Regions from separate parts of the Serratia sp. NPDC087055 genome, predicted to be linked through region 3. Evidence: predicted binding sites of a transcription regulator. Region 3 holds the regulator's gene; each other region holds the start of a gene.
What was found. Region 3 encodes CRP, which controls carbon source genes, mostly activating them, when cyclic AMP is high. Its sites were predicted from a motif close to ATGTGANNNNNNTCACAT; they were not measured.

Region 1 (7,957 bases), on a different contig from region 3:
GGTCGGTTCCCCATAGGTCATACACCCCAGACAAAGTCTGGAAACTTTCAGGCCGCTATGACCAAGGCGAACGTAGTTCATCGTCTTACCTCCAGGGGCTGTCGATAGTGGTGGCTTTCAGCGCATTCCTGCGATGGTGTAACCGCCGTCGACCAAAATGCTTTGCCCGGTGACAAAGCGGGCGTCATCCGTCGAGAGCCAGACGGCGACATCGCCGATGTCTTCAGACTGGCCCAATCGTTGGGCAGGCGTATGCGAGATGAACGGGGTGAAAGCGGATGGATCAGATAGGCTGCTATGGGCCATCGGTGTGTCGATGATGCCGGGATTGATGTTGTTAATCCGGATAGCGTGATTGCCATATTCGAGTGCTATCGCACGGATCAGCGCATCGAGTGCTCCCTTGCTGGCAGAGTAACTTGATGAGCCAGCCAGCGCGCCTTTGGCAAGCCAGGACGAGGTATTGACGATCACACCGCCTGAGTTTTGCGCCAGAAAAGCCTCAACCTCGTACTTAATCGATAACCAGACGCCCCTGAGATTGGTGGCAATCACCGCATCGAAATCTGCGCTAGTTTGCTGATGGATAGGGACAAAATTGCCGAGAATGCCGGCGTTGTTGAAAGCGATGTCAAGCCGCCCGTAGTGAGAGGTCACTGTGGTGAGCAGGCGGCGGACATCCTCTTCTTGCGAAACGTCCGCCACGACGGCCAGCGCCTCTCCGCCAGCGAGGATAACCTCATGAGCAGTGGCATCTATCTCTGCGGAACGACGCCCAGCCAAAGCCACTTTTGCGCCTTCTCGCGCATAGGCCAGTACTGCGGCGCGTCCAATACCTGTCCCCCCTCCGGTGACCAGGACAACTTTGCCTTCCAGGCGTTTGTGCGGGGTGGTATGTACAGAATCAGCGTATTGAGTCATAGCATTAATACCCAGTGATTAAACACCTAACCATGCTATGTTGTTACGAAATGGATAACTATCCGTTAAAAATTCATCTCACTGTTAAATTATTTATATCAATCAAATGAAAAAAACCGACTTGTCAGGGCTGGCGGCCTTTGTGGCCATCGCCAAAGAGCGCAGTTTCAGGCGAGCCGCTGCCAGGCTAGGGGTTACACCGCCGACGCTCAGTCATACCATGCGCGATTTGGAGGCGCAGCTTGGCATTCGCTTGTTGAATCGTACCACCCGCAACGTATCAACAACTGAGGCGGGCGAGCATTTGCTGACGACGTTGGCCCCGCTATTTGCCGATATCGATACGGCGCTGGAGAGCTTGAATACCTTTCGCGATCGGCCACAGGGCGTGGTTCGGATCAATGCGTCCCGAACGGCTATCCAACTTGCGCTGGTGCCGCATTTGGGGCTCTTGGCCCGCGATTACCCCGGTATTACGCTGGAGATTGTGGCGGAAGAGGGATTTGCCAATATTGTCGAACAAGGCTTTGATGCCGGCATCCGGCTTGGCGAGGATCTACACAACGATATGCGAGCTGTGCGGGTCACGCCTGATTTACGTATGGCTATTGTGGCAACGCCTGAATACTTCCAACAGAATGGAAAGCCAAACCACCCCGAAGACCTGTTGAATCATCGCTGTATTGGATGGCGAAAGATTGCTTCGGGAGAGCTCTATAAATGGACGTTTAAAAAAGGCGACCAGATACTTTCCGTCTCGGTGAATAGCCCGCTGATATTTGATGATGCAAGACTGATGTTGCAAGCAGCATTAGCGCATGCAGGTATAGCGTTCGCCATCGAGGAAGAAGTAAAGGAACATCTGGCAGCAGGGCGGCTGGAGCGGGTGATGGCCGATTGGTGCGCACCCTTCCCAGGTTTTTATCTTTACTATCCGAACCGCAGAAACCACCCCGTCGCATTGACTACGGTAATTAACGTAGTGCGTTATCCCAGCCAGACGATCAGTCCCGAAGCGTAATCTTGCTCTGCCTGTGGCTGGTCCGTCGAATGCCTTTCCCTCAAAAACACCGACTCTTTGCCACCGCTTGTCTCGTCTTATCTTGATGATGCGCGCTAATCAAGGGCGAACTATTTCTGTTCACCAATCAACCGATGAATGACCCTGCGCATGGAATTATCCATAAACATTCTGCATGTTTATAACGTATTGTTTATAATTGTTATTTGTTCTTTTATGGCGAATAAATTCAGTAATTAAAGGTTGTTTGTGAGTCAGGTCACACTATTTTTTTATATGAAATGTGAAGAGGGTCAATCTGGTAGGTCAAGCAGAGACGGTTCTTTGTGCTGGTGGCTTACCGGTCCACTTCAATGCCTCCGTATACTGTCTGCAACCAGGGCAACGTAACGGAAGTTTTCATAAGGAATGTGCGTGAGGCAATAACTATTGCATCTGGCAAACAAATGACACGGGGCTTTTTTGATTATCTTGAGGGACTTGGTATGGAAAAGAAAAAAATCTATCTGTTTTGTTCTGCTGGTATGTCGACTTCCCTGCTGGTTTCAAAAATGAAAGCGCAAGCCGAGAAGTACGAAGTGCCGGTGATCATTGCCGCTTATCCTGAGGCGCTGGCGGCAGAAAAGGGCGCTGAAGCAGATTTGATCCTGCTGGGGCCACAGATTGCCTACACGCTCGCCGAAGTGCAAAAACAGTTACCCAATAAGCCCGTCGAAGTGATCGACTCCGGTTTATACGGCAAGCTCGATGGCCTTGGGGTGTTGAAGGCTGCGGTCGCCACCATCAAAAAAGCTAACCAATAAAGGGGTCTGCCGTGAATACGTTAATTGCCTCGTTGGAAAAGGTCATACTGCCTTTTGCTGTGAAAATTGGTAAACAGCCCCATGTTAATGCCATCAAAAACGGGTTCATTCGTTTAATGCCACTGACGTTGACTGGGGCGATGTTCGTTCTGATCAACAACGTGTTTCTCAGTTTCGGTGAAGGATCATTCTTCTTTTCATTGGGGGTGCGGCTGGATCCGTCCACCATTGAAACGCTCAATGGCTTGAAGGCCATCGGAGGCAGCGTTTATAACGGCACCTTGGGCATTATGTCCCTGATGACGCCATTTTTTATCAGTATGGCTTTGGCTGAAGAGCGTAAGGTCGACCCATTAGCGGCAGCGTTGCTGGCGGTGGCTGCCTTTATGACTGTTACCCCGTTCAGTGTCGGAGAGGCCTATGCCGTTGGCGCTAACTGGCTAGGGGGGGCTAACATCATTTCCGGTATGGTGATCGGCCTGGTCGTGGCCGAGATGTTTACCTTTGTGGTTCGCCGCAACTGGGTGATCAGCCTGCCAGACAGTGTACCTTCTTCAGTGTCGCGCTCGTTCTCTGCACTGATCCCGGGCTTCCTCATTTTGTCCATCATGGGCGTGCTGGCTTACTGCCTTACGCTGTGGGGAACCAACTTCCACCAAATTATCATGGACAGCATCTCTGCGCCGTTGGCGAAAATGGGCAGCGTGGTGGGATGGGTATATGTCATGTTCTCCTCACTGCTGTGGTTCTTCGGGGTGCATGGTTCGATGGCATTGGCTGCGTTAGACAGCGGTATCATGACGCCATTCGCATTGGAGAACGTCGAACTTTACAACAAGTACGGTTCTGTTGAAGCTGCGGTGGCTGCGGGTAAAGAGTTCCACATGTGGGCGAAGCCATTCGTTGACTCCTACATCTACCTGGGCGGGACAGGTTCAACGCTGGGCCTGATTATCGCTATCTTTATTGCTTCACGCCGCGAGGATTATCGCCAGGTCGCTAAGCTGGCAACGCCATCAGGCATCTTCCAGATCAACGAACCCATCCTGTTCGGCCTGCCAGTCATCATGAACCCAGTGATGTTTATTCCGTTTATTCTGGTTCAGCCGGTATTGACGATTATCACCACGGTGGCTTATTACACCGGGTTGATTCCGCCAATCACTAATATTGCACCCTGGACCATGCCGGTGGGTTTGGGGGCATTCTTCAACACCAACGGCAGTATCGTCGCCATGCTGTTGAGTTTCTTCAACCTGGGCGTAGCGACCCTGATTTACCTGCCGTTCGTCATGATCTCCAACAAAGCACAGAGCCAGATCGATCAAGCGACGGAAAGCGAAGAAGACATCGCCAAGGCGTTGAAATTCTAACTGCAGTCTGGGGCAGACTTTTCTGCCCCAGTTTTAGAGGGCCTTTGGATGAACTATCAATTTGCTGACGATTTCTGGTGGGGCAGTGCCACCTCTGCACCACAGTCGGAAGGGGCATCTGCACGGGATGGCAAAAGCCAAAATATCTTCGATTACTGGTATGAGATTGCACCTGAGCGTTTTCATCATCAGGTTGGCCCGTCCGAAACCTCCACGTTTTATGACAATTTCCAACAAGACATCCAGCTGTTAAAGACTCTCGGACATAATACTTTCCGAACCTCCATCTCCTGGTCTCGATTGATCCCGCAGGGGGATGGTGAAGTGAACCCAAAAGCGGTGGCTTTTTATAATGCGATGATCGACAGCCTGCTAGCCCAAGGCATCACGCCATTTATCAATCTCTACCACTTCGATATGCCAATGTGTATGCAGCAGCAAGGGGGCTGGGAAAATCGGGCCGTTGTTGAGGCTTATGCCCGTTACGCCAGAATCTGCTTCAGCTTGTTTGGCGATAGAGTCACCCATTGGTTCACCTTTAATGAGCCGATTGTACCGGTGGAAGCTGGGTATCTGAACGACCTGCATTATCCTTGTGTGGTCGATTTCAAAAGAGCGATCGCGGTGGCGTATCACAGCGTTTTGGCTCATGCCAAAGCGGTGAGTGAGTTCAGGGCGTTGGGTAATGCAGGCACAATAGGCATTATTTTGAACCTGAGCCCGACTTATCCTCGCTCGAACAGTGAAGAAGATCGCGTGGCGGCGCATTATGCTGATCTGCTGCTGAATAAGAGTTTCCTCGACCCGGTAACCAAGGGGCGCTACCCGGACGACCTGGTGAATTTACTGCGCACCCATGATCTGTTGCCGCAGACGATGCCGGAAGACGCGCAGCTGATTGCCGACGGGGTCGTGGATATTCTGGGTGTCAATTACTACCAACCGCGTAGAGTCAAATCGAAGGAAGGCTACCGGGCGGAAGACCCAGTGACTATGCCGGAGGATGTGTTCAGCTTCTACGAGATGCCGGGACGCAAGATTAACCCGCACCGTGGCTGGGAGATCTATGAGAAAGGCCTGTATGACATCCTGATGGATCTGAAGGAAAACTACGGCAATATTCCCTGCTATATTTCAGAAAACGGTATGGGCGTTGAGGGGGAAGAGGCTTTTATCGGCGCCAACGGCCGGGTGGAAGATGATTATAGAATCGATTTCATTCGCGACCATTTGAAATGGCTGCATCAGGCATTGTCAGAAGGTTCCAACTGCAAAGGCTACCATTTATGGACCTTTATTGACTGCTGGTCCTGGCTGAATGCCTACAAGAATCGCTACGGGTTAGTGCGGCTGGAGCGAGAAAGCCAACAACGCACGATTAAGAAAAGCGGTTATTGGTTTGCCGAGACAGCCAGGCAAAATGGCTTTGACTAATGAGGGCGCACGCGGTGTCTGAGAACCTGGTTTCGCTAAATGCGAACGACGTTAAGCTGATTCGGGAGCAGGATTTCTTTAACTGCAAAGACTTCCATTTGTTTATCTATAACAAAGTGGAAAGCGCTACCGGGCTACATCAGCATGACTACTACGAGTTCACTATCGTCCTGAGCGGTAAATGCTACCAGGAGATTAACGGCAAACGAGTGCTGCTGGAGCGAGGGGACTTTGTTTTTATCCCTATTGGTTCGCATCATCAAAGTTTTTATGAGTTTGGCGCCGCAAAAATCTTCAACGTGGCTATCGGCAAGGTTTTCTTTGAAGAGAACTATCTGCAACAGTTGCCACGTTGTTTCGTCGCTTCTCAGGCGTATAGCCTGAAGAATGAATTCCTTGCGTATATTGAGTCGGTGGTGGGGTCACCGCAGTTTCGCGAGGATGATTTTGCTGAGTTTCTGGAAACACTGACCTTTTATATCATCAGCCGTATTCGCCACTATAAAGAAGATAGCGGCGAGGGGGATGATATCCCGCAGTGGCTGAAGAATACGTTGGCAGGCATGCATGATAAAGCGATGTTCGGTGAAAAAGCCTTGCTCAATATGGTTGAATTATCGGGGAAAACGCAGGAATACCTGACTCGGGCAATGCGGCGTTATTACCATAAAACGCCAATGCAGGTGATCAATGAAATCCGCATCAACTTTGCCAAAACGCAGCTTGAGGTCACCAACTATTCGGTTTCGGATATTGCCTTTGATTCTGGTTATGGCGACGTGAGCTTATTTATTAAAAACTTTAAAAGACTCACGGAAGTGACGCCAGGTAATTACCGAAAAAAGTTCTACGGCCCGATTTAGGGCCGCTCCCGATAAGCATTAACGCTGATATTCCGAATACCTTCAGGCCGGCAATAGCCTGACAAAATAAATTTCTTTGCTTAAGCGAAGGGGAACTGCCGTACCTGACGGACGGTATTCCCTTGCCAAAAATTTGTTAAATGGATGCCAAAATGGAAAAGTTACTGATAGTGAATGCCGACGATTTTGGTCTGAGCAAGGGCCAGAATTATGGCGTTATTGAGGCGTTTCACTATGGCGTTGTCTCTTCAACTACTGCGATGGTCAATAGCACGGATATACAGCATGCCGCCAGGCTCAGTCAGCTTTATCCTGGGTTACAGATTGGTCTGCACTTTGTCTTGACCCATGGGCATCCGCTGACCGCCATGCCGTCGTTGGTGAATGAACGTGGGGAACTGGGCAAGTGGCTATGGGAAAGGGCCGAAACTGCACGGCTTGATCTGAATGAAATCCATGATGAGTTGGTGAGCCAATACGACAAATTTATTGCCGTGTTTGGTCGCGCACCAACCCACATTGATAGCCACCATCATGTGCATATGCTGCCGCAGATTTACCCGCTGGTGGAGGCATTTGCCCAATCCAAATCCATCCCATTGCGCATAGGGCGCCAGGACGTGGAACGACAAGATATTCCGTTGCACTACGATCACAGCACCGAGTGGTTTGATGCTGGTTTTTATGGTGAAGGGATATCCGAGGCGCTGTTTTTGCAGGTGCTTGAACGCACTGACCAGCGCGGTGCGAGATCGGTAGAGATGATGTGCCATCCGGCGTTTCTGGATAAAACCATTTTGGCAAGCAAGTATTGCTACCCGCGGCTTGCCGAAGTGGAGGTGTTGACATCGCCAGGCATTAAAAACGCGATAGCGGAGCGTGGCTATCGTTTGGGCTCTTTCCTGGATCTGTAATAACTTACAGCATCGAATGCGCTTTTTTCAGCCCGGTATCCTCATCGGGATCGGCCCCTTGGGGGATAGGCGTTTCAGGTTCCTCTTCCCCTGATGCGTCCGTGTCCTGTCGTTCTATCGGATCAGGGGCCGCTTCCGGTGGTGGCATAGTGTCATGGATGATCTGCTCATCAAACGTTGGGTTCAGCGCTGGGGACAACGGGGAACTGGTCAGGCTGTCCGGCAGGGGAATATGGGGTAATGGTGCATCCTGCACGAACTGCGATTCGTCCTGTTTTACCGTCCGGCTGAAGGCGACCAGCAACACACCGCAAAGCGCGAAGAAGGCATACAGAATATTGCCACCCAATGGCTCAATCAGCGCACCGACAGCCAAAGGGCCGATACTGGCACCGACCCCGAAGGCCATCAGTAAACAGGCCGCCAGAGAAACGCGCCGTTCCGGTTCGATCAAATCGTTCGCCAGAGCGACCACCAGTGGGTACAGCGTGAACTGCAACATGCTGACGATAAAGCCCAACACCAGCAACACCGGGAAGTCAATGTGCGGCACCAGTGCCAGCGGCAGTGATGCGACGATCAATAAAATAGCGTTGATACGCATCAACAGTGTGCGGTTGTAGCGGTC
Region 2 (7,957 bases), on a different contig from region 3:
TGGCCAATGCATCACCCATCATCAGCGTATTGACTGCGCTGGAGGTCGGAGCCAGCCCCATTGGGCAAGCTTCACGTTCAACGCTGATATCCAGCACGCAGGCCGCTGCCTGTGCTAACGGTGACTCTTTACCGCCTGTGATGGCGATCACCGGGATAGTATTTTCCGCCAGTAGCGGCAGGATAAGATCCAGCTCTTTGGCTCGGCCTGAATAAGAGATAAAGATCACCACGTCATCGGCACCGATCATTCCGAGATCGCCGTGCAGCGCTTCCGCCGGGTGTACGAAGAACGACGGTGTGCCGGTACTGGCCAGAGAGGCGGCGATTTTTTTGCCGATGTGACCGGACTTGCCAATGCCGGAAACCACGGCCTTGCCACGGCAGTTCAGCAGCAGTTCGCAGGCGCGGACGAAATTATCGTCCAGCCGTTCCAGCAGACGTTGTGCTTCTGTCAGCTCAATTTCCAGTGTTTCACGGGCAAAGGCCAGAAGGGCCGAGGCGTTACTCATCAGAATCTCCTACCAGAATGATATTGATACCTTTCGCTTGCAGCGCGGCGAGATAATCCGGGTTGATGTTTTTATCCGTAATCAGCGTGTCTACGGCGGCCAGGTCGCAGACCACGTTCGGGCTTTTACGGCCGAATTTCGACGAGTCTACCAGAAGAATAATGCGGCTGGCGGCCTCGCACATCGCTTTACTGACGTTATGCACCTCATTAAAGGTGGTAACGCCTGCGTTGAGGTCTACACCATCTGCGCCGATAAACAGTTTGTCGAAACTGAACTGTTGGAAAGCGGATTCTGCCAGGCTGCCGTGGAATGAGGCCGATTTTTTGCGATAGGTACCGCCGGGCATCAGGATAGTCTGGTCGTTGTCCAGCTCCACGAGCGCATTGACGATATGCAAGCTGTTGGTCATCACGGTGATGTTATTGAACTGCGCCAGATGCGGCACCATTTGCAGCACGGTACTGCCGGCGTCAAAAATCAGTGAATCGCCGTCGTTGATAAGCCCAATGGCGGCGTAGGCGATCTGGCGTTTCTTTTCGGTATTGATATGGGTTTTACGGTCGATCGGTTGATCGCCATCGTCACGGCTGAGGACGACACCGCCATACGTACGGATCACTTCGCCTTCGTCCTCCAGCAGAGTGAGGTCTTTACGAATGGTGGTGCCCGTGGTGGCGAAGTGTGCTGCCAGGGCATCCACTGCCGTTTTGCCATGCCGCTGCAGATATTCAAGGATAGCGGCCTGCCGCTGCTTTGGTTTCATAGCCTGTCCTGTTCACAAGAGTTGAGCATTTCCCTTCAATGAATAATTCAATATGAAAGGTAATGTCTTTTAATGTGAAAATATCATGATTTAGGGGCAATCGCTAACGATAGTGCAGTCTGGCATGCGCGATCCTCGGGGAAGATCACATCCGGGATAAGGTCTCTCTGATGAAGCCCGTGCAGACGGGCGAGCTGTCGCGGTTGCGCAAAAATGGTCAGGCCACGCATGAGCATGCTGCCGCAGACCCGCTGCTCGGTATCGAAAGCCAGTGCCAAGACCACCCGTGGCCGAAAGTGCCCGCCAGAACGCCCGACACCGACGGTGCCCAGCTGGCATAGGCCGTCGAAGGCGCGGTTAAAACGTTGAAGTTGCCACCAGCCGAAAGCAATTTGCAGTAGCCAGGCCAGCACGGCAAAAATAATGAATGCCTGGGTCATGTCGTCTCCTGTTTGGTTTCCCTCTCCCGAAGGAGAGGGAGGGATAATCCGATCAGAACATCACCTGACCGCCGGTAATATTGATTGATTGGCCCGTGCAGTAAGACGCCTTATCACTGGCATAGAACAGCAGGGTATTCAGGACATCCTGATAGTCGCAGCCGCGTTTCAGAGGCACTTTATCGGTGTAATACTTTTCAACCTGATCGGGTGCGATCCCCAGTTTCTGTGCGTACTGCGGCAGCAGCGACTGGAACATCGGCGACTTCAGCAGATTACCGAGCATCAGCGAATGGACGGTAATGCCGTACTCCGCCAGATCAAGCGCCAGTGATTGGGTCAGCCCGACGCCGCCAAACTTGGCAGCGCTGTAGCCTGAATTGTGCTTGCTGCCGACCTTGCCGGATTTGGAGTTGATCTGAATGATGCGCCCGGCAATGCCGTCGCGGATCATCAGGCGGGAAAACTCGCGGGCGCAAAGAAAATAGCCCACCAGATTCACTTGCAGCGAGCGGTCGAAATCCCCCAACGGAAAATCGGTGATTGGTGCCGCCTTGGCGATCCCCGCGCTGTACACCAGCAGGTTGGTCTGTCCAAATGCACCATCCACTGCCGCTGCCAGTTTCATCACGCTTTGTTCATCGGTGGCATCGGCCTGAAAGCCCTGCGCACAGCCTGCGCCGTATTGATCGTTAATCTGCTGCGCCACGTTTTGGGCGTTCCCCGCGTTTAAATCGGCCACCGCCACGCGGTAACCCGCCTGCGCCAGTCCCAGGCACAAGAATGCGCCTAATGTTTGGCCACCGCCAATCACTACTGCTACTTCAGACATGGTCTACTCCTTATGCGATAAATTTCAGCGTACTGCCTATCGGAATATCAATCGGCGTGGTGCCGGAAACATGGATCGAGCCGGGAAATTCGGCCTGGGTTTCCCCGTCAAAACGCACGGTAAGGTGGCCCAATTCACGCAAATTCTGGTTAGCGACGCTGCCGACGGCTGTGATCGGGTAGCGTTGATCCGCCAACTCCATCCATCCACCCGCGAGCAGTTCACCAAGGGTATTGCCGTGCTGGTGGATAAAACAAAACTCTTCGATGTCTGCCGGTGCTCCTTCACGAAAGGTGATCAGCATGTCATCACACAGCGCATCGCGAGCAGAGCCGCCAATCTGGGTGATGGTGGTTTGAAAAATGGTGTTCATAACTAGCCCCTGGCGGTAAGTGTTATTGATAGATGAAGGCCGAGGCGGCCCAGGCGATCAGCACGGTGGGCGCGCCGGTCAGGAAACGCCCGACCAATACCGAAGGCACACCGACCCGCACCGTGTCCTGTTTGGCTTCTGCCAGCGACAGGCCCACGGGAATAAAGTCGCAGGCGGCTTGCGCATTGATCGCGAACAGGGCGGGCAGTGCCAGCTGCGGCGGGATATGGCCCAGGCCAATCTGTACCCCGACCAGCACACCGATTACCTGAGCGATCACCGCGCCGGGACCCAGGAAAGGGGACAGCAGCGGGAAGGAGCAAATCAGCGCCAGCGTCACCAGGCCAATGGGGCTGTTGGCTAACGGTGTCAGACCGTGGGCGATAAAATCCCCAAGACCGGACGCCATGATGATGCCGATTAGCGCCGAGACGAACGCCATAAACGGCAGAATGGTTTTCAGGACGGTGTCGATGGTGTCGCGACCCGCCTGGAAAAACACGGCCACCACAGATCCCATGCCCATGCCGACTTTTGCCAAGAGGCCGTCACTCTGCTCGGTGATTTTTTTACTGGTGTCGTAATCCCGTCCCCTTGACTGAGTGGCGGGGGCGGCTTGCACCGCATCTGTTTCCGACGCTACCAGGCTGATGTTGTTATCGCGCACCCCAGAAACGTAGATGTCCTCGAGAATAAACTTTGCCAGTGGGCCGGATTGTCCGGTGGCGTGGATATTGACCGTCGGAATACGGCGTTTAGGGTACAGGCCACAGCGTAGGGTACCGCCGCAGTCAATCACCATCACACCAATCTCGTCCGCCGGCGGTTCACCTTCCTTGAAGCCGTCGACGGCGGGCCAGCCAGTCAGTTCGCTAAGCCGGTCGACGATCGATGGGCGGGTGCCCGCAGTGATGTACACCACTTTTTTGCCCGGCTCGATCGGCAACTGTAATGGGCCGCCCCAGCCGCTGGCGCCTTTCTCAATACGGATATAAGCACTCATGCTGCACTCCACGGGTTAAAGTTGCACCTGACGATCCAGGCGGATGCCCATCTTGCGTTCAAACAGGCTGGTGGTGAGATCGGTTACCCAACCGCGGAAGAAGTTGGTAAACAGCCCGACCAGAAAATAGCTCACGGCCAGTGGCCCCAGCGGCAGGCCGAGGGTGGTCAGCCCGCTGGCGATGCCGAGATAAACGAACAGTTCGCCGGGATTGATATGCGGGAACAGGCCATTCATGGAGTGGCAGCTGTAAGATGCTGCTGCGTAGTAGCTGGGTTTATATTTCTCGGGCATAAAACGGCCGAGGCTGAGGGTCATCGGGTTACAAAAAACAAAGGTGCCGAGCAGCGGCAGCAGCAGATAACGTGAAACCGGGTTTCCCGCGCAGCGCTGCGCCAAGCGTTCAATACGTTCCTGGCCAACAAATTTAATCAGCGCGTTCATAATGACCAACAAGCTGATTAACAAAGGTAAAATGCCTGTCACCATGCCGACAAACACCTCACCGCCTTTCTGAAACAGGCCGATAAACCATTCGGCACCCTGAGTGATTAGCTCAATCATTATTGTTCTCCTGTGATGGAAGGTATGGCCTGGAGCAAAACGGCAGCTCTGTCGCCATGGGCCTTACACTAATCACTTCACGGATTCATTTGTTTTAAATAGATCACATTTTGAAAGATAAATATTTTATTGTGAAAGTTTCTTATGAAAGAAAAATAACATCGAAGCACGGTGACCGTGAGAATGGAAAGGGGAATCAGCAGATAAAAGACATGAAAAAGCCCGGCGTACCGGGCTGGAGAGAACTCTACTTGCTGTCGCCGTGATCAGGCGATGGTCACTTTCTTGTCCAGATAGGTGTCCTGAACGGCATTGATCAACGCTACACCTTCTTTCATCGATTTCTTGAACGCTTTACGCCCCAGGATCAGGCCCATGCCGCCGGCACGTTTGTTGATAACGGCAGTACGCACCGATTCTTGAAGGTCGTTTTCACCGGCAGCGCCGCCGGAGTTAATCAGCCCGGCGCGGCCCATATAGCAGTTGGCCAACTGGTAACGCACCAGATCGATCGGGTGGTCAGTGGTCAGCTTGCTGTAGACGCGGTCATCGGTATAACCGAATTTCACCGCGCGGTAGCCGCCGTTATTTTCCGCCATTTTCTGCTTAACGATATCGGCGCCAATGGTGGCGGCAATATGGTTGGCCTGACCGGTAAGATCGGCGCTGGAATGATAATCCACCCCGTCTTTATTGAATGCCGGATTACGCAGATAGGCCCACAGCACGGTGACCATACCCAGCTCATGAGCACGCTCAAAGGCGCTAGAAATTTCCTCAATCTGGCGGCGTGACTGTTCAGAACCAAAGTAAATGGTGGCCCCGACCGCGACGGCACCCATGTTGAAAGCCTGCTCGACGCTGGCATACAGCGTCTGGTCGTATTGGGTTGGGTAGCTCAGGGTTTCGTTATGGTTCAGTTTGACCAGGAACGGAATTTTGTGCGCATAGCGGCGTGACACGGACGCCAGCACGCCGTAAGTGGAGGCGACGCAGTTACAACCGGCCTCAATGGCCAGTTCGACGATATTTTTCGGATCGAAGTACAACGGGTTGGCAGCAAACGACGCGCCGGCAGAATGCTCAATGCCCTGATCAACCGGCAAAATTGACAGGTAGCCGGTGCCAGCTAAACGACCGTGATTAAGCAGGCTTTGCATGGAACGCAAAACGGTGTTGGGACGGTTGTTATCGATCATTATCCGGTCAACAAAGTCGGCGCCCGGTAGGTAGAGATTCTCAGCAGGGATGGTAGTACAGCGGTGTTGCAACAGGTCTTCCGCTTCCTTTCCTAACAACTGTGCAATATCAGTCATGATTAACTCCCGATTAGCTTCTTCATAACACCGGTAGGGCAAGGTATCTGACCACCGGCGCAGTAAAAAGCGGTGATTGAAGCTGATAGAACGATATTAATGAAATCCTGACAGCAAGGAGAAACAATAGATGCGATTGAGAGGAAATGCCATTTGCATGGCCAAATACGTGGGGGCGATCGCCCCCTTGACGGCCAGGCCGCTGATTATTCTGCGTCGAACCACTCGGTATTTTGCAGGGCGATAGGGGTGATTGAGTAAATCATTTCTTGTAGATGCTCGTGGATGGCACGCTCGGCGGCGTCTGCATCCTGCGCCTTCAGCGCGGCAAAAATACGGTAGTGCTGTTGGATTAGGCTCTCCGGTGGTGAGACCTCACTCAGGCTGAGAAAACGCACTCGGTCCATGGTGGCCTTGATGGTTTCGATGGTCTCCCAGGCCAACGGGCAGTCCGCGAACTGGGTCAACAGTTGGTGAAATTCATCGTCCAACGTCAGAAACTCACGCGTCTGCTGGTTTTGTGCCGCCAGCTCCTGACGATGCAAGTTATGCTCCAGCGTCATCAGTTGTTCCGGTGTGATCCGTTCCGCCGCACGCCGCACGATCGCGCATTCCACCGCCTGACGGATAAAGCGCCCGTCGGCCACCCGCTTGGCAGAAATCTTCATCACAAACGTCCCGCGTTGCGGCAGGATCTGCACCAATCCAGCCTCTGCCAATTTGATAAAGGCTTCGCGCACCGGTTGGCGAGAAACACTAAAGCGGGTAGAAATCTCTTTCTCGGACAACAGTGTACCGGGGGGAATGGTGCAATCGACGATATCCTTGCGCAGGAAACGGTAGACTTGCTGATTGACCGGGAGATTATTGGTGAGGCTGTAGGATTCAGACATGGTGACAACGCATTACCAAGCTTGAGTGTGAATGCCACCATACTAGCAGATTATCCGCTGGCTGCGGACGGATAAATCCTTCCGCAGCTTGTCGAACAAAGCCATTTTACGCTGTCGGTGAGGAACAGCCGAGCGGCAATCCTGCCACGCAAGCCTTGGCACCTTGTGTCAGCAGTTGCCGATAGGCATCGGTCACCGCCCCGACAAAACGCGGATCATCGGGCAGATCATGGCCGAAGACGGTATCAAGTTGCAGTAAGGCCAGCACCCGTTCAGGGCCTTCGCGACTGTTGCTGACCACATTGGCGAGGCGTTCCCGTAATGGATCGCTTATCTCGATGGCCTGACCTTGCTCATCCTGACCGCCGACGTATCGCATCCAACCGGCAACGCCTAACGCCAGGCAGTCAACGTTGCCGTCGCGTGCCAGATGCCAGCGAACGGCGTCCAGCAAGCGCTGCGGCAGTTTTTGGGTACCGTCCATGGCGATCTGCCAGGTTCGGTGTTTCAGTGCGGTGTTGCGGTAACGCGCCAGCAGCGACTCAGCGTACTGCGCCAGATCCACGCCGCAGACTTGCAGCGTCGGGGCCTGTTCCGCCAGCATCAGATGGCGCGCCGCACGCTCGAAATAGGCATCCTGCATACTGTCGCTGATGTGGGTATAGCCTGCCAAATAGCCCAAATAAGCGAGGAACGAGTGGCTGCCGTTGAGCATCCGCAGCTTCATTTCTTCGTAGGGCAGCACGTCGCTCACCAACTCGGCACCGGCTTTTTCCCACTGGGGGCGGCCCTGTGGGAAGTTATCTTCGATCACCCATTGGCGGAACGGCTCGCAGGCGACACCGAGCAGATCGGCTACGCCACCCAGCAATGCCTCCGTATGTTGCTGGGTTTCTGCCGTGACCGCCGGGACAATGCGGTCGACCATCGTTGAGGGAAACGCGACATGCTGTGCGATCCACGCTGTTTGGCCATTGTCTTGCCGTTGTGCCAGCTGCGTTAACACGTTGCGAGTCATCTGACCGTTGGCGGGCATATTGTCGCAGGACATCACGGCAAACGCAGGCAACCCACGTTCCCGGCGCAGACGCAGTGCGGCCAGGATCAACCCCGGCGCGGAACGTGGTTGCTGTGGATGAACAATATCATGCTGAATATCCGGGTGTTCTGACAGCAACTGGCCGTTGGCGGGGTGATAACAATAGCCTTTCTCGCTGATTGTTAACGAAACGATGGCCACTTCCGGTTGCGCCATGGCG
Region 3 (7,957 bases):
GGTAATGCAGGTAGGCACTCATGGCACCACCTACGGTGGCAACCCGCTAGCCTGTGCCGTGGCAGAAGCCGCACTGGACGTGATCAATACGCCAGAGGTGCTGAGCGGCATTGAACTGCGCCATGGTTTGTACGTGCAGGCGTTAAAGAAGGTGGGCGAGAAGTACGGTATCTTCAGCGACATCCGTGGCATGGGCCTGCTGATTGGTGCTGAGCTGACACCGCAATATCAGGGTAAAGCGCGTGACTTCCTGACCGCTGCCGCTGCACGTGGGCTGATGATTCTTAACGCCGGGCCAAATGTGATCCGCTTTGCTCCTTCGCTGGTGGTGGAGACTCAGGATATTGACGAGGGTATGGCACTGTTTGAGTTGGCCGTGCAGGATGTGATTAACGCTTAATGCGTTGCATGGATTACGGGGCGCGCCCCTCCCACTAAACAACAGAGCACTATGTCATCAACCTAAGGGCGCCCTACGGCGCCCTTATTGATCGCGTAATTTACGCTTCAGCCAGATGCCGTGGTGCGGACGCTGGCGCCAGGCCAGTGACGAAATGGTGTGCATCACGCTCAGGTGCGACAAAATGCGCCGCAGGTGGCGTTCCATCTCGGTAATCGGCATCTCTGGGTGGAGATCCGGCGGCTGCATGATGGCGTTGCTGCTCGGCCCGTCGTATTCCAGGCGCTGCTGACAGCTTTGCAGCGCGATTTCACAGGTTTGCAGATACTCCTCCGCCAGCTTTGGCGTCAGCATATAGTGTTCACGCGCCAGAATGGTCATTGCATTAAGATGCTCAACAATAAACTGGCTGTGTGTCACCCACAGGCGCATATCCGCCAGATAGCTCGATTCAAACCCCGGCTCCTGCATTGCCTGATTAAGCGAGGTGAAAAGCGCATTGTGTGACTGATTGACCTGCATGCGGGCATAGGCCAGCGCACTGGGATCGGGCTCTTGCTCTTCCAACAGTAAACGCAATGCCTGTTGATCGTTCTCCAGCGCTTGGTGAGCGTTCTTACGCAGCAAACCGCTTTGCCACTGTGGCCATAACCAGATGGTGCTGCCGAACACCAGCACACAACCGATCAAGGTATCGATCAGGCGTGGAACCAAAAAATGGGTACCGTTTAGCGCCAGTAATTGCAAGGTGTAGACCGCCGTTACCGTAAAACCAATCACTGCCAACCCGTAGTTTTTACGCGAGACCAAGTAGGCCAGCAGGGTGATAACCAGCATTACGCTCAGCGTTTCAGCCTCAGGCAACTGCAGTTGCAGCAGGCCGGCGGCGAGCACCAGCCCAACCAGGGTGCCAAGCGCACGGTGCTGGATACGTACCCGGGTGGCGTTGTAGCCATTCTGGCTCACCAGCATGATGGTCAACAGTATCCAGTAAGGCTTCGGTAAGTTGAAAATCATCCCGAGGCTACTGCCGGCAGCCAGTGTGACACCCAGGCGTGCCGCATTGCGCAGGGCGTTGGATTTAAATGACAGGTAACTGACCAGTGCAGGCCAGAACGGCAAACGGTTTTGGTTGGCCATCAGATCGCGTCGGTAAAGCGGGTGTTGGGTGCGTAACAGACGGGCAATACGGCTGAAATGGTAGTAACAGAACTGCCCAACGGGGTTATCCGGGTGCTGCGCTGCCACTTTCTCTAGTGCCGCCAGTTCATTGTCCATATTGAAACGCTGAGAATGCTGGTGATAGAGAATATCGTGTGCCACCGTGCGCAGCCGGCCGGCAATCACCTGTGCATTGCGGCGGATGATGGCTTCGGCCTGGCTTTGCTCCACCAGTTTTTGCACTTCTTCCGGCAGATGTAGACTGACGGTAATGTGTTCCTGCAGATCCAGTGCGACCTGAAAAGTACGCTGTAGGCGCTTTTGTTCGAGGTTACTGGCGTGCGGTAGAAAGTTAAGCTGCTGATACAGCAGGGTGATCAGATCCATCACTTTTTGCTGGCGTATCAACAGTGGCGGTAATGCGGTCTGTGGATCGGTATGCTGGGTCAGCAGCGAATATTTGGCCTCAAAGTAGTCCGCCAGTTCCAAATAGAGCTGATTGAGCGATTCGCGCATCGGTTGTTCTTTCCACAGCGTGAACCAAAACCAGGTAAACAGCCCGTACCAGGCGGTACCCACGACGTATAGCAGCGGTGCGTGCCAAAGCGGAACTGTACCGGCCATACTGAGGGAGAAAATGGCGGCAACCAGCGAGGCGGGCAACAGGCGGGCATGTAACGGACTTATTTCACCGCTGACGCCGAGAAGCAGTGCCAGGCCAAGCATCAACACCGGCAACGGCAAGTGCCAAAGTAATGCTTGCTGTAATAGCAGGCTGCTGAGTGCAAATAGAGAGCCACCGACAATCAGACGTTTGAAGAAGCGTTTGTGAGGGGTGTCTAGCCCGGCAATATTGCAGCAGGCAGGAACCAGGGAAAATAATAGGCCGTATTGCAGTTGGCCGATCAACAGGCCGAGTAACACTGGCAGGCACAGCACCAGCGTTTGCCGCAGTGCATAGTTGACTTCCGGGTGGTAAATCAGTCTGCGCCACATGATGACTTGGGGCATAAAAAAACGGCGCGAATCATCGCGCCGTTTTTTCAGTGATTAACGCGTGCCGTAAACGACAATGGTTTTGCCGTGGGCGGAGATCAGGTTTTGATCTTCAAGCATTTTCAGAATACGGCCAACGGTTTCACGTGAACAACCGACGATTTGGCCAATTTCCTGACGAGTAATTTTAATCTGCATACCATCAGGATGGGTCATGGCATCAGGTTGTTTCGCCAGGTTCAGCAGTGTTTGCGCGATACGGCCTGTAACGTCCAGGAAGGCGAGGTTACCCACTTTCTCAGATGTTATCTGCAGACGGTTTGCCATCTGGGCTGACAGGCGCATCAGGATGTCCGGGTTGACCTGAATTAACTGGCGGAATTTCTTGTAGGAAATTTCAGCCACTTCGCAGGCGGTCTTCGCCCTAACCCAGGCGCTACGCTCCTGACCTTCTTCAAATAATCCAAGCTCGCCGATGAAATCCCCCTGGTTAAGGTAGGATAAAATCATCTCTTTACCTTCTTCATCCTTAATCAGCACCGCGACGGAGCCTTTGACGATGTAGTAAAGCGTTTCGGCTTTTTCACCTTGGTGAATCAGCGTACTTTTGGATGGATATTTGTGGATATGGCAATGAGACAGGAACCATTCGAGAGTAGGGTCTGTTTGCGGTTTGCCGAGAACCATTCGCTGTTATCCTCTGTTGTTATCGCTGCCTTGTGTCACAGGGGTCAGAGTTCCCTGTAAAACCTGTTGTCGCCGTTGTTTTAATGGTGGCTATCAGCAGATTTTGAGGCGTGTCATAAATATACGCTGTCGCTCTAGCATATTAACTTGCCGGGAGAGCTGCAAGCTACATTCTGTTAACATACCGGTAAAGGAGCCTTTCCCTGGGAGTTTCCCTGAAATCAGTGTCCCGGAAAGATTTATTGCGGCTCTGTTTGTAGCACAGAGTGAGGCGGGTGTCTTGTGTTGTCTCGCTTCAGCATGATTAGCATCAGGTTCCGTTGCCAGTTTCTATGCGAAAGCGTACCCTGATTTTAAGAAATTAACCGGAGTGACCAGTATGCAGGCAAGAGTTAAGTGGGTGGAAGGGTTAACGTTTCTGGGTGAATCCGCGTCTGGCCATCAGGTGTTGATGGACGGCAATGCGGGCGACAAAGCGCCCAGCCCGATGGAAATGGTGCTGATGTCGGTAGGGGGCTGTAGTGCTATCGACGTGGTGTCGATCCTGCAAAAAGGGCGTAATGATGTGCGTGATTGCGAGGTCAAGCTGACTTCTGAACGACGTGAAGAAGCACCGCGGCTGTTCACCCATATCAACCTGCACTTTATCGTGAGCGGTAAAGATCTGAGCGACAAAATCGTTGAGCGGGCGGTGAACCTTTCGGCGGAGAAATACTGCTCGGTGTCATTGATGCTGAGTAAGGCCGCCAGCGTGACTCACAGCTTTGAAATCCGCGACGTGGTCTAATGGCGAAAAGGCGCGGCCCATCGCCGCGCTCTATCCACTTATTCGATTTTTTTGCCTTCCAGCAGACGCTGCACCAAGGGTGCCATGATCAGCTCCATCGCCAGCCCCATTTTGCCGCCCGGCACCACAAGCGTATTGATGTGTGAGATAAAGGATCCCTGCAGCATCGCCAGTAAATAGGGGAAGTCGATTTGATCCAGGCCGCGGAAGTGAATCACCACAAAGCTCTCGTCCAGCGAAGGGATCGCCTTGGCGGCAAACGGATTCGACGTGTCGACCGTGGGTACCCGCTGGAAGTTGATATGGGTGCGTGAGAACTGCGGCGTAATGTAGTTGATGTAATCCTCCATCGAACGTACCACCGAGTCCATCACCGCTTCACGGGAGTGGCCGCGTTCACCGGTATCGCGGATCAGCTTCTGAATCCATTCCAGATTCACGATAGGCACCACGCCAACCAGCAGGTCGACATGTTTGGCCACGTCGTTGTGTTCGGTCACAACGCCGCCGTGTAGCCCTTCATAGAACAGCACGTCAGTCGGTGCCGGTAAAGGCTCCCAAGGTGTAAAGGTACCGGGAACCTGGTTATAGGGCACCGCTTCATCGTAGGTATGCAGATACTTGCGTGAACGGCCGGTACCGTTCTTGCCGTAGTCGAGAAAGCTTTGTTGCAGCAGGCCGAAGTCGTTGGCTTCGGGGCCGAAATAACTGATATGACGGCCGAGATCGCGTGCTTTACGGATAGCTGCATCCATTTCCGGTCGGGTATAGCGGTGGAAACTGTCGCCTTCCAGCTCTGCGGCGCGGATATTCAGCTGCTGAAAGATTTTACGGAACGCCACGCTGGTCGTGGTAGTGCCGGCTCCGCTAGAACCGGTCACTGCGATAACGGGATGTTTGGCGGACATAGTGGTGCTCACTCCGTGTTAAATGCGCAGGCGTCAGTTATGGTTATTGGTCTGTTTGACGCCCTTTCGCCAAGGGCAAAATTCCGCGCGTTGGTTTGCAATAGCCCATTGTTACCTGATTTTTTCCGTCAGTCATAGAACCGAGCAAGACTAAATTTCTTCTTGCCCGGCACGGAACTGCCCTCGCGGCATGATGTTGATGGTTTCATGCAGTTCTGACCACACCAGCAATACTTCGCCATTTTTCAGCTGACGGCGCACATCTTCCACTTTTTGCTCCAGCGAGCGTTCGTGCTCACCGTAGTCCGTCCCTTCTCGCAGCACAAAGGACTCGATCAGGCTATTAAGGGTCTCAGTTTCCAGTTCTTTCCAGGGGATAATCACGAGGTTGTTTCCAGATAAGGGGCAAGCCAGGATGGAATACGGTATTCCAGCCACATATGGGGTTTGTTCAACGTGCCGCCGACAAAGCCGACGTGGCCGCCAAACTCGGTCAACTGGTATTCGATATTGTGCGGCAGTGTGGCCACGTCGGGGATCACCTCGGCGGTCATAAAGGGATCGTCTTTGGCATGGATGATCAGCAGCGGTGTTTGGATCGCCGGCAACAGCGGTAAGGCACTGCAACGACGGTAATAGTCAGTGGCGTCGTTGAAACCATGGATGCGTGACGTAATGGCATCGTCAAAGTCACGGATGCGGCGCAACGCATTAAGCTGCGTCAGCTTAAGCGGCAGGGTGTCTGGGTAGTGCAATAATTTACGGGTGGCATTCTGTTTCAATTGCCCGAGCAAGTATCGCTGATAAACCCGTGAGAAGCCTTGGTCCATTCGCCATGAACAAGGTTCCAACATCAGCGGCGCAGATACCACGACGGCAGCGTGCAGCAGACTCTTGTTTCCTTGCTGGGACAGATAGCAGGCCAACATGTTGCCGCCGAGCGAGACGCCCACCGCGGCGGTTGGTACTTCTCCGTAGGTGGTTCGTAGCCACTGCAGGAAGAAGCGTGCATCCTCCGTTTCGCCGGAATGATAAATACGTGATTTACGGTTGGGGACGCCGCTACAGCCGCGAAAATGCATCACCACGCCGAGCCACCCTTTTTCGCGCCAGGCGCTGAGCTGACCGTGGGCATAGGGGCTATAGAAACTCCCTTCCAGCCCGTGAAACAGGACCACGCGTGGCTTGTGGCTGGCCAGGGCGGGATCTTCGCTCCAGGCAAGATCGACAAAATCACCGTCGGGCAATTCCAGCCTTTGCCAGTGCGGTTTTAGCTGCACGCGGCGGCGCACCAACCGTGGCAACAGTGTCTGTAAATGTGGATTACTGGCCCCGGTCAAAGGGCGAAAGGATTCATGCATAACGTGAATAAAAATCTTTTTGGCGGCTATTGTGAGATTAATAGTGCGCTGTTAGCTTCACTACCTGAGTTAACAATAATACTGCAAAAAATCCCCCTGGGTGAGGAGCACCCACCTCATGGAACCGAGTTTATTTCTTTCGATGTTAGGCTTCTTGTGGGTTGCTGCGATCACGCCTGGCCCAAACAATATGTTACTGACAACTTCCGGCGCCAACTTTGGTTTTATGCGCTCACTGCTGCTGATGATTGGCATCATGTTGGGCATGCAAAGTATTTTGCTGCTGGTGGCGTTCGGCGTGGGTAGCCTGATACTGGTTTACCCCGCATTGCACCTGGTGCTGAAAATTCTCGGCAGCCTGTACCTGCTGTGGCTGGCGTGGAAAGTGGCGACGGCAGCCTATGAAAAACTGGAAACCGATGTGGCGCCACCCAAACCGATACGTCTGTACCAGGGCTGGCTGTTGCAGTTCCTTAACCCCAAGGCCTGGTTGATGGCATTGGGGGCGGTGGCAAGCTTCAGCCTGGCGGGCGATAAATACAATACGTCGATTCTGGCAATCTCGCTGGGCATTTTGGTGGTGAATATCGTCGCCGGGGTGATTTGGCTGGGATTTGGTACGGTGATTGGCCGCCTGTTGCGCAGCAAAAAGGCCTGGATCATCTTTAATGTTTCTATGGGGCTGCTGACGGCGGCCTGTGTGTTACTCATCTGGCATTAAGGAATTGCAGATGGCAGAAAATTACTTCCACGTGGCGGCTTTTACCGGCGAAGGGTTCCGTGGCAACCCTGCCGGCGTCTGCCTGCTGAAGCATCCATTGTCGGCCGCAGAGATGCAGGCTATCGCCAATGAACTGAGTCTGCCGGAGACCAGTTTTGTCTGGGACGATGGCGATATGTCGGCTATTCGCTGGTTTACACCTCAGCGCGAGGTCGATCTGTGTGGCCATGGCACGTTAGCGGCGGCGCACGTGATATTCAGTGCGGTAAACCCGGCGTTGCAAGATATTCGGTTCCGCTCGGCAAGCGGCGACCTGTACGTTAAGCGTGATGTCGAGGATGGTGAACGTTTGATTTTGGACTTCCCGTCTCGGCCACCGCAGAAGATCGAAGAGCCTGCCGGGTTGGCGGCGCTATTGGGGATCCCTGTGCAGGAAGTGTGGCAGGCCAATGCGCTGCTGGTGGTGCTGGAAAATGAAGCGCAGGTACGGGCAGTACACCCCGATGTTCCGGCATTAATTGCCCTGACCGGCCGTGCGGTGATCGTCAGTGCTCCGGGCGAAACGGTAGACTTTGTCTCCCGCTATTTCACCCTCGACGGCGGCGAAGACCCGGTAACCGGCTCAGCACACTGCACGTTGATGCCGTATTGGACCGCTCGTCTGGGGCGTCATCAACTGCGCGCACGCCAGGTTTCGGTGCGCGGTGGTGAATTGTTCTGCGAACTGAAGGGGGATCGCACCTTGATTGGTGGTTACGCCCGGGTTTTCCTGCGTGGGGAGCTGTTGGCGTGATGATGATTTCCTGCAATTCATATTCTCTAGGGTAATAACGAAGTTTTTTTTATTCTTTTATAGCTCGTCACCGCTCAGATAAAACTGTCAGCAACTGAACAGACTTTTATCATTGGAGCGGACCATGGCGAGCAAACTCTTTT
Region 4 (7,957 bases), on a different contig from region 3:
CCATAACCCGGTGTAGATCCAATTCCCCGAGCATGTACTCGAGGGTAGCAGCCAATGCCTGAGTCATGATGCCCTTACCTTCATGGCATGCAGCAATCGAATACCCCAAATGGCAGGCCTGAAAAGGGCCTCGAGCAATGTTGGAAAAATTGCAGGCGCCCAGCATTTCTGTGCCAGCACCGTTCACAATCCCGAATTGATAAGCCAGTCCTTTTTCAGCATCTCTTTGCGCCTGATACAACCGCTGGCTAATCATCTCCGAACAATAAAAACCCTGTGGCCGAATCGGCTCCCATTGTGAGAGATGATGCTGATTTTCATGGAAGTAACGATGGACGATATCCGTATCTTCAGCCGTCAAAATCTTCATTCGTAGGTCATTCCCAACCCGTATTAGCTCATTCATCACCATCCTCCTTCATGCACTCAGCCGATAGAATAGCGCAACGTAGCCCAATGCAGGTGCCATTTTAGTCTGACAAACACCGGCAAGCCTAGACTGAGGTTTTATCCCCGAAGCGATTAATGCTAGGCTTGAAAACTTGTTAACCCATTGAAGACGATAGCCAATGAATAAAATGGATCTGCCGGTTGTCATTGGTGTGGCTGTCATGATTGCAGTATGGGTAGGTGCGATATTTAACATCGGCGATATTACCCTCAACCTTGCACGCATTTTCCACTGGCTCGAAAGCCTCCGCTAATACGCTTCATCGCCCGCTCTGCCAAGTAAAAAACCGCCTGGCGGCGGTTTTGGTGTTATGGCACGCCACTTTTGTCACTCTCTACAAAAGCGGCGATGGCCTCCCTGACGGGTATGCATAATTACGGTGTCGAGGTTTGTTCACCCGCCACGGCACTTTGCACCGACGCAGCCGCATGATTTTCTTCACGGTATTTTTGCTTATCCCAGGCACGGAAGAACGGGTAGTAAATCGCCATTGAAATAAGAAGGTTCACGACTTGGATCACCGTTCCCGATATATGGCCGCCGGTTGCTAAATAACCGCTAATGAAAATTGGCGTGGTGAAGGGCAACGCGATACCGACTGGGGGCGTTACCAGCCCGGTTGCCATCGCACTGTAAGTCACGATCACCAAGACTACCGGCGTCAAAATAAAGGGCAGGAAGAAATACGGGTTCATCACCAACGGAATACCGAACACCATGGGTTCGCTGATGTTGAACAGGCAACCTGGCGCAGCAATTTTTCCCAACTGTTTCATCTGCGCACTACGGCTGCGCACCAGCATAAAGATCACCAATCCCAATAAGGCTCCTGTCCCACCGGGGGCAATCCACAGATCGTAAAATTGCTGAGTAATGATGTGTGGGATCGGTTGATTGTTCTGAAATGCGACCAGATTTTCCGACATATTTGCCAGCCACACCGGCTGAATAAAGACCAATACAATGGCGTCGCCATGCAACCCCAATGTCCATAGCAGACCAATCAGGATTACCGAGAAAATCATCCCCGGCAGTGTTCCGCCCACGTGGTGCATCGGGATCCCGATCAGCGTAGCGATCATGGTGTTGATATCGCCAAACGGCGTGGCTTCAACGATAAGGCGCAACAGCAATATCACCGCCAATACGCAAAAACCTGGGATCAGTGCCAAGAAGGATTTGGCCACCGCGGGCGGAACCCCTTCAGGCATGTTGATCACCAGGTTACGGTTATGCACAAAACGGTAGATTTCCGTCGATAGCAACGCGACGACAATCGCGACAAACAACCCCTGACTGCCGATAAAATTCATCGGCAACACGCCTTTGACGATCTGCTCGGCCGCGCCTTTCACTGGCGCAAACAACGTGTGCTGGGGAATGGTCATGATGAACGCCACCAGCGAAACAGCACCGGTACTGAGCGGGTCCATGCCGCGGTATTTTTCCGCCAGCCGGTAGGCGATGCCAAAGCTGGAGATAATCGCCATGATGTCGTAGGTTGCCTTAACCGGGTACAGCAATTTATCGCGCCAGGCCGCGCCGAATATCTCCCCCATCAGATTGGCATAGCTGGGGATCGGCAAATAGGCGAAGATCAGAAAGAATGACCCAATCAACATAAAGGGCATATTGAGAATTATGCCGTCCCGCACCGACAAAATGTGTTTTTGCCCCGCGATTTTTAACGCCGTAGGCAATACGTAACGTTCAAGAATGCTATTTAAACCCGCCATCATCCCCCCTGCCCGGCAAAGCCGGCTCTGTCGTGATTGTTATTATGGAATTTCGACTTAATTAAACTGCGGTAAATAGGCTTGATTCAGGCTCAGCACCTCATCTAACAAGGGTTGTGCAATGCCGACACCACCAATCAACGGATTCACGACCAACGCCAACAGCGCACTTTGACGATCGCCATGCACGGCGGCCTCAATAGTCAGCCGTTCAAAATCTTTTACCTGTTGAGTCAGCCCGTTCATTGCCAGCGGCATCGGGCCAAAACTCAGTGGGTGTGCGCCCTGTGCATCGATCACACAGTTGGTTTCAATCACCGCATCGTCCGGCAAGCCCTGAATAGCGCCGTTATTGCGGGTGTTCACCACCAGCACCTTACCGCTGTTGTTATGAATGGCACGGATCAACTCGACCGCCACTTCAGAATAGAACGCACCGCCACGGAAGCGCAGTTGTTCGGGTTTCTTATCCAATGCGGGGTCGGCATACAAAGCAAATAACTCCGCTTCAACTTTCATCACTTGCTCAGCCCGGGTCCCTTGTGCAGCAGCTGCGGCTATCTCTTCCTCCAGCATTCCAGCCGTTTGATAAAAATAGCGGTGATATGGGCAGGGAATCGCCCCCAGAGCCTGTAAAAACGCAGGCGGCCATGGCAGCTCTTTAATGTTATTCATCGACAGCGTTTCGCCATTGCTTAGCATGTTCAATACGTCGGCGGTGACATCCTTGCCGCTTTGCGTCACCTGGTGCACCCACACCATATGGTTCAACCCGGCGAAACGCAGATCCACCTGATCGTGCGGCGCTTTCAGCATGTCGGCAATCATGTGGTGCATCGTGATCGGCACATTACACACGCCGATGACCTTCGCCTTGCTGTAGCGTGATACCGCTTCGGTGACGATCCCGGCAGGATTGGTGAAGTTGATGATCCAGGCATCCGGTGCAACGGCTTCCACCGTGCGGGCCACCTCCAACATCACCGGAATGGTCCGTAGCGCTTTGGCAAAACCACCGACGCCCGTTGTCTCCTGTCCAAGACGTTGATATTTCAACCCCAGACGTTCGTCAGCTGCGCGGGCAGCCAATTGCCCCACCCGCAGTTGAGTTAACACAAAGCGGGCACCACGAATAGCCGGCTCCAGCGAAAAATGCACCGAAACGACCACCTGTTCCAACCCGTTACGTTTGAACATTCTTTTGGTCAGTTCAGCAATGATGCCCACTTTCTCCCGACCGGATTCAACATCCACCAGCGCCAGTTCGGTCAATGGCACATCCTGATAATGCGCGATCAACCCTTCGACCAACTCTGGCGTATAGCTACTGCCACCACCAATTACGGTTATTTTAGTCATTGCCTGCCCCTTGAGGTAAACGACGATAAAGCTCGATCATGTCAGTGGCCAGATCCTGGATCAGCATCGCGTTCATCAAATGGTCCTGCGCATGCACCAGAATTAAACTGACCGGTATTTTTCCACAGCCTTCGTCCATGCCTATCAGTTCCGTCTGCATGCTATGCGCCCGGCCGATGCCGGACTTCGCCTCTTCCAGCTTGACATCCGCGGCGTCAAACTCACCGTGGCGTGCCAGTTGCAATGCCGACAGCAGAGAACTGCGTGCACTCCCGGCATGAACCAGCAGTTCCATAACACTCGTTTCCAAATCCATCATTACCTCCCCTGGCCTGATTCCAGGCACAGCAAGCCCCGACGGATTAATAAAATAATCCGCTGTAAAATAATCAAAAATAGGGTTTGAGGGGCAATGCCCCACAGGGTGTTATCAGCCCAGCAGGCCCAGTGCCTTGTCCAGCACCTTATCCCCACGCAGGGTGCCGTAATCCAACATATCAATAACCGCAACGGTTTTGCCTAATGGGGCAGCCAGTTCCGAAAGGCGCGCGTGTTCATATTTCACCTGTGGCCCTAACAGTACAATGTCCGCCCTTTCAACGATGCGTTCAAAATCCGCTACGGGTACGGCTTCAATTTCAATATCCAAAGCACGCTTTTGTGCCTCGGTTTTCATTTTTTGTACCAGCATGCTGGTAGACATTCCTGCAGCGCAGCATAAGACGATTGTTTGCATTTTTGGGTGCCTCGATTGTGACTAGCCACCTTGGCTGTGCAAATATAAAACAGTGCTGTAACACGCTTGTAAATACCTTAGATCCATACGATTTGATTATGGTTTTAACTTAATCGTTAAAAAACAAATTGTTAGCTAAAAATTATCATGAAAATTTTTTTCAACACTGTGATCGACGATAGAGTTTTATTCACAGACAGAATCCATAAATCCTATTTAACCTTTAAAAACAGCAAGATAAATTATTAACAACTAAACGATGAGAGGAGCATCTCGTTTTTACACAGGATGAATTGAAAATTATTTTCAGTAATTTATTCTTCTGGTTATGGCTTTATGCCGCGCGAAAAACAGGCTAGTTTGGAACACAGATCGCCGATTGGCATAACAGAAGGGACACTGCAGTCATGGATCTCGTTTACCACATTCAGTTTCGCCAAAGCCCGTTCAATCGCCAGGAGGCGAAAATTGCCCGAACCATCCTGGATAATCCCGGATTCACGTCAACGGCAACCATTGAGCAGCTGGCCGAACGTGCCGGTGTCAGTACCGAGATCGTCGCGCATTTTGCTCAGTCCCTTGGCTGCCAGGATCTTAACGACTTTGTCTCTTTGATGCGCACCCAACCCGTACCAGCAAGCGCCGCTACCGCGGTGGCTCAACCTGTATTGGGCAGCATGGATATCGCTTTCGCATCAGCCGCCGGCATCGGTAAGCTACCTGGCGTCAGTTCCACAACGCTCAGTCGTTTTGCCAAATCCATTGGTTGCGAAGATATTGGTGACATTGTCTATCAGATCCGCGCACGCCAAAATCAATTCAGCCAGCAGGAAGCAAAGGTCGCGCAAACCATTTTGGACGATGTCGCCTTCGCGTCTTCCGCCACCATCGAGCTACTTGCCAGCCAGGCGGGGGTCAGTCCGGCAACGATCACGCGCTTTGCCAAAACCATTGGTTGCGATGATATTCGCGATTTGCGAATGAAATTGGCGCAGGCCAGCGTAAGCGGCTCACGCTATTTAACCGCACAAACGGCGCCTAATGGACCACCACGCCTGTGGTTGCAACGCGTTAATGACATAGAAACCACGCTCCATCAACAGCTGCAGCAGGTAGAGCATGCGGCGTTGATCGAAGCCAGCCAACACTTAAGCCAGTCCAAAAGCGTGCATATTTTTGGTGTAAATAGCATGGCACTCTACGTCAATGAATTGCAGCAACGCTTGGTCGGACTCGGCTATCCCGCCTTTGCCTGCCAGGACGCCGCACTGATGCGTATGACGGCCTCCACGCTCAGTACGCAACAATGCGTTGTACTGCTGTCAATGAGTGGGGAAAACGCTGATTTGCTTAACGCCGCGAAGTTGGCCGGCGCTACTGGTGCTTACCGTATCGCCTTGGCCCCGGTTGGCAGCACGCTGGCTGGATTCGCCGACAAAGTATTGCCACTCAGTGGCGGTAGCGCTGCACGTTATGGACTAATGTTAACGCTCGATCTGCTGCTAGCGCAGCTACTGCCTGAGAGCCTGAGTTCGCAGACGGAAGATTAAATCTGCCTCCCTTTACCATTCAGTTCCTCCTTCAGCACAGCCCGCACTATGCCCATAACCTGAGGATTTTCCTAATTAACCATCTGGATTGCCGTTGCCTATTGATGGGAATATTCTTACTACGTTATCGTAAACCTTCCACATAGATATCAACCTAAGTGGAATTTGCAGGACTTTATTTTTTATATGGCTTCTCTGCCAGCTTCGGCTGGCATTTTAAATTTCACCAGCGGTAAAATTCTATGATCGATTATTCCCTTTACGGTCTCTGCGATAAAGATATCGAGACGTACCGTGAGCACATATATCATCTGGTCGGTAAAAGTGTCATTCATGTGCTTTCCGCTAACACACCCATCACCAAGCAAAGTATTCTCGCCTATCTGATCAAAGAGATCGAGAAACAACCCGATGACTACAGCCAAAAGCTGCACAGAGCAGCAATCGAAGTTATCGGGGTAACAGGCCGCTAAGGAGAAGCATGCGCAAGTCGGATCTATGCACCATCATCTCTATTCTCGTCGTCGTAGTCATGATGTTAGTGGCGAACTGTAGCGCGGGTGATATTTCACTACTGGGTGCCGGGAGTTAAGATCTGACGCTTTGAAAGGCAATATCCGGTTTACATAACCGGATAGGGTCTTCATAACGGAGTGTGGCAGGCGTTATGTCACGTTAACCGCATCCTGGCAGCGCTGTGAGTTGGGCAGATGTACGCGTTGACCAAACCATGCAGGCCAGAAGCGGGTAAACCCTTTTAGATACGGCATCTTAAACCCTGATAACTAACGGCATTCACCCGTAATCGAGTTTCTGCCCTGTGGGCAAATGTCAGAATGCTGGGGAATAACGCCCAAGATTGACCCCAAAGGCCCTGAGCAGCCGGATAGCATTAAAATAGCCAACAAAAATAATCCCCCTCTCATCCCATCCTCCTTCTCATTTGCGCTATTTGGTTATAGATCACTTATCGCCGGCCGTCTTTAAAAAATGGCCTACTTTCATGTAAAAATCTGCGTATCAGGGCAATTAACATGATGACTTTTTGCAGATTGCACAAGCTTATCGATCGGCATTGTAAGCCGACGACAGAAATGCTGATGAAATGGCCGATAGCCACCACGATAGTTTATGCATCAAACTCTATCTGGCGCTTTGTCAGCGGGGAATCATACAGGAGAAAATGAAGAGATATGATGAAGAGGAATTTCAGACACAAAAAAACCGCCTTCCGGCGGTCACGACATTACTACTTATTGCTTGTTATTCTTGAATTTATTTTCCTGGTACCCGGGGCGGGACTTGAACCCGCACAGCCATAAGCCGAGGGATTTTAAATTCATCGCTTACAGATTTAAAAACAACAGGTTACATGAAAAATCAGAACATGGATTAATAATTGTACACTTAAAACTCATATATTTAGCATATGATTGAGAGCTATCTTCTGAGTTTTTTGGTGAATAAAAGGAACCTATGGCTGTCATGGAGCTATGATGCTGTGGCTAGCTGGTCGATTTCGTTGCCAAATTGTTTTAAGCTTTGTTAACTTATGCAAGGTTTTTTCATCTATAATAAACAAGGAGTTATTATATGGAATATGATTTTATTGATGGTCAAAAAGTTCCACCAACAGAAATTACTAGCGATACCCATCTTGTCGGTGTTCACCGAGGAACAGTAAAAGTTCTAGCTGGAGAGCTAATACTTTCAGGGACATTGCAAGGAACTCTGTCCGTATCGCGCGGGGCTTCTGTTTTGATTTCAGGGAAGCAACATGGCACTGTTGCTTTAGGCTCCGGATCAAACATTGTTGTGACCGGTAGCATTCATGGAACCACCGTTCTGGAACCCAACTCAAATCTAATCATAGAAGAAGGCGGTAAATTAGCCGGGACCTTACAAAATGATGGGGTAGTAATCATCCGCGGAGCATTCGGCGGTGCAAGAAGCAGGATGGGGAGATTTCAAGTTGAAGGTAATGGTTACATTAAGGAACCAGTAATAAAAAATGGGGCGCATTACTACGAATGGTAATCCAATAATCACAAACCCAAAAATAAGAAGCCCGAGCAATCGGGCTTTCACTCCATAGATATGCTGACATTCGCCAGGATTTTCATTG

Region 1: ACI2J2_RS16040 (PTS sugar transporter subunit IIB) is a predicted target of CRP. The motif match lies at 2,224-2,241, and genes of this name have one in related genera.
Region 2: ACI2J2_RS20575 (PTS glucitol/sorbitol transporter subunit IIC) is a predicted target of CRP. The motif match lies at 4,581-4,598, and genes of this name have one in related genera.
Region 4: ACI2J2_RS08425 (PTS sugar transporter subunit IIB) is a predicted target of CRP. The motif match lies at 4,542-4,559, and genes of this name have one in related genera.

The regions. Positions count from the first base shown of each region.
Region 1 covers NZ_JBJDOG010000002.1:495,821-503,777, forward strand. The annotation lists gene ACI2J2_RS16025 (aldo/keto reductase) at 1-81, opposite strand, end outside; gene ACI2J2_RS16030 (SDR family NAD(P)-dependent oxidoreductase) at 118-921, opposite strand; gene ACI2J2_RS16035 (LysR family transcriptional regulator) at 1,028-1,942, shown strand; gene ACI2J2_RS16040 (PTS sugar transporter subunit IIB) at 2,428-2,745, shown strand; gene chbC (PTS N,N'-diacetylchitobiose transporter subunit IIC) at 2,757-4,118, shown strand; gene ACI2J2_RS16050 (glycoside hydrolase family 1 protein) at 4,167-5,552, shown strand; gene chbR (transcriptional regulator ChbR) at 5,552-6,415, shown strand; gene chbG (chitin disaccharide deacetylase) at 6,568-7,329, shown strand; gene ACI2J2_RS16065 (MFS transporter) at 7,334-7,957, opposite strand, start outside.
Region 2 covers NZ_JBJDOG010000005.1:211,887-219,843, forward strand. The annotation lists gene gutQ (arabinose-5-phosphate isomerase GutQ) at 1-511, opposite strand, end outside; gene ACI2J2_RS20550 (DNA-binding transcriptional repressor) at 504-1,277, opposite strand; gene gutM (transcriptional regulator GutM) at 1,361-1,717, opposite strand; gene srlD (sorbitol-6-phosphate dehydrogenase) at 1,770-2,549, opposite strand; gene srlB (PTS glucitol/sorbitol transporter subunit IIA) at 2,560-2,922, opposite strand; gene ACI2J2_RS20570 (PTS glucitol/sorbitol transporter subunit IIB) at 2,945-3,925, opposite strand; gene ACI2J2_RS20575 (PTS glucitol/sorbitol transporter subunit IIC) at 3,941-4,489, opposite strand; gene fbaB (class I fructose-bisphosphate aldolase) at 4,756-5,805, opposite strand; gene ACI2J2_RS20585 (GntR family transcriptional regulator) at 6,012-6,698, opposite strand; gene ACI2J2_RS20590 (mannitol dehydrogenase family protein) at 6,805-7,957, opposite strand, start outside.
Region 3 covers NZ_JBJDOG010000006.1:203,396-211,352, forward strand. The annotation lists gene ACI2J2_RS21820 (aspartate aminotransferase family protein) at 1-400, shown strand, start outside; gene ACI2J2_RS21825 (YccS/YhfK family putative transporter) at 485-2,557, opposite strand; gene crp (cAMP-activated global transcriptional regulator CRP) at 2,612-3,244, opposite strand; gene ACI2J2_RS21835 (OsmC family protein) at 3,624-4,031, shown strand; gene ACI2J2_RS21840 (phosphoribulokinase) at 4,070-4,939, opposite strand; gene ACI2J2_RS21845 (YheU family protein) at 5,090-5,323, opposite strand; gene ACI2J2_RS21850 (hydrolase) at 5,320-6,300, opposite strand; gene ACI2J2_RS21855 (LysE family translocator) at 6,419-7,021, shown strand; gene ACI2J2_RS21860 (PhzF family phenazine biosynthesis protein) at 7,032-7,814, shown strand; gene tauA (taurine ABC transporter substrate-binding protein) at 7,939-7,957, shown strand, end outside.
Region 4 covers NZ_JBJDOG010000001.1:1,770,665-1,778,621, forward strand. The annotation lists gene ACI2J2_RS08400 (GNAT family N-acetyltransferase) at 1-406, opposite strand, end outside; gene ACI2J2_RS08405 (hypothetical protein) at 570-704, shown strand; gene celB (PTS cellobiose transporter subunit IIC) at 826-2,187, opposite strand; gene ACI2J2_RS08415 (6-phospho-beta-glucosidase) at 2,245-3,546, opposite strand; gene ACI2J2_RS08420 (PTS lactose/cellobiose transporter subunit IIA) at 3,539-3,865, opposite strand; gene ACI2J2_RS08425 (PTS sugar transporter subunit IIB) at 3,977-4,282, opposite strand; gene ACI2J2_RS08430 (SIS domain-containing protein) at 4,690-5,832, shown strand; gene ACI2J2_RS08435 (hypothetical protein) at 6,075-6,305, shown strand; gene ACI2J2_RS08440 (hypothetical protein) at 7,426-7,869, shown strand.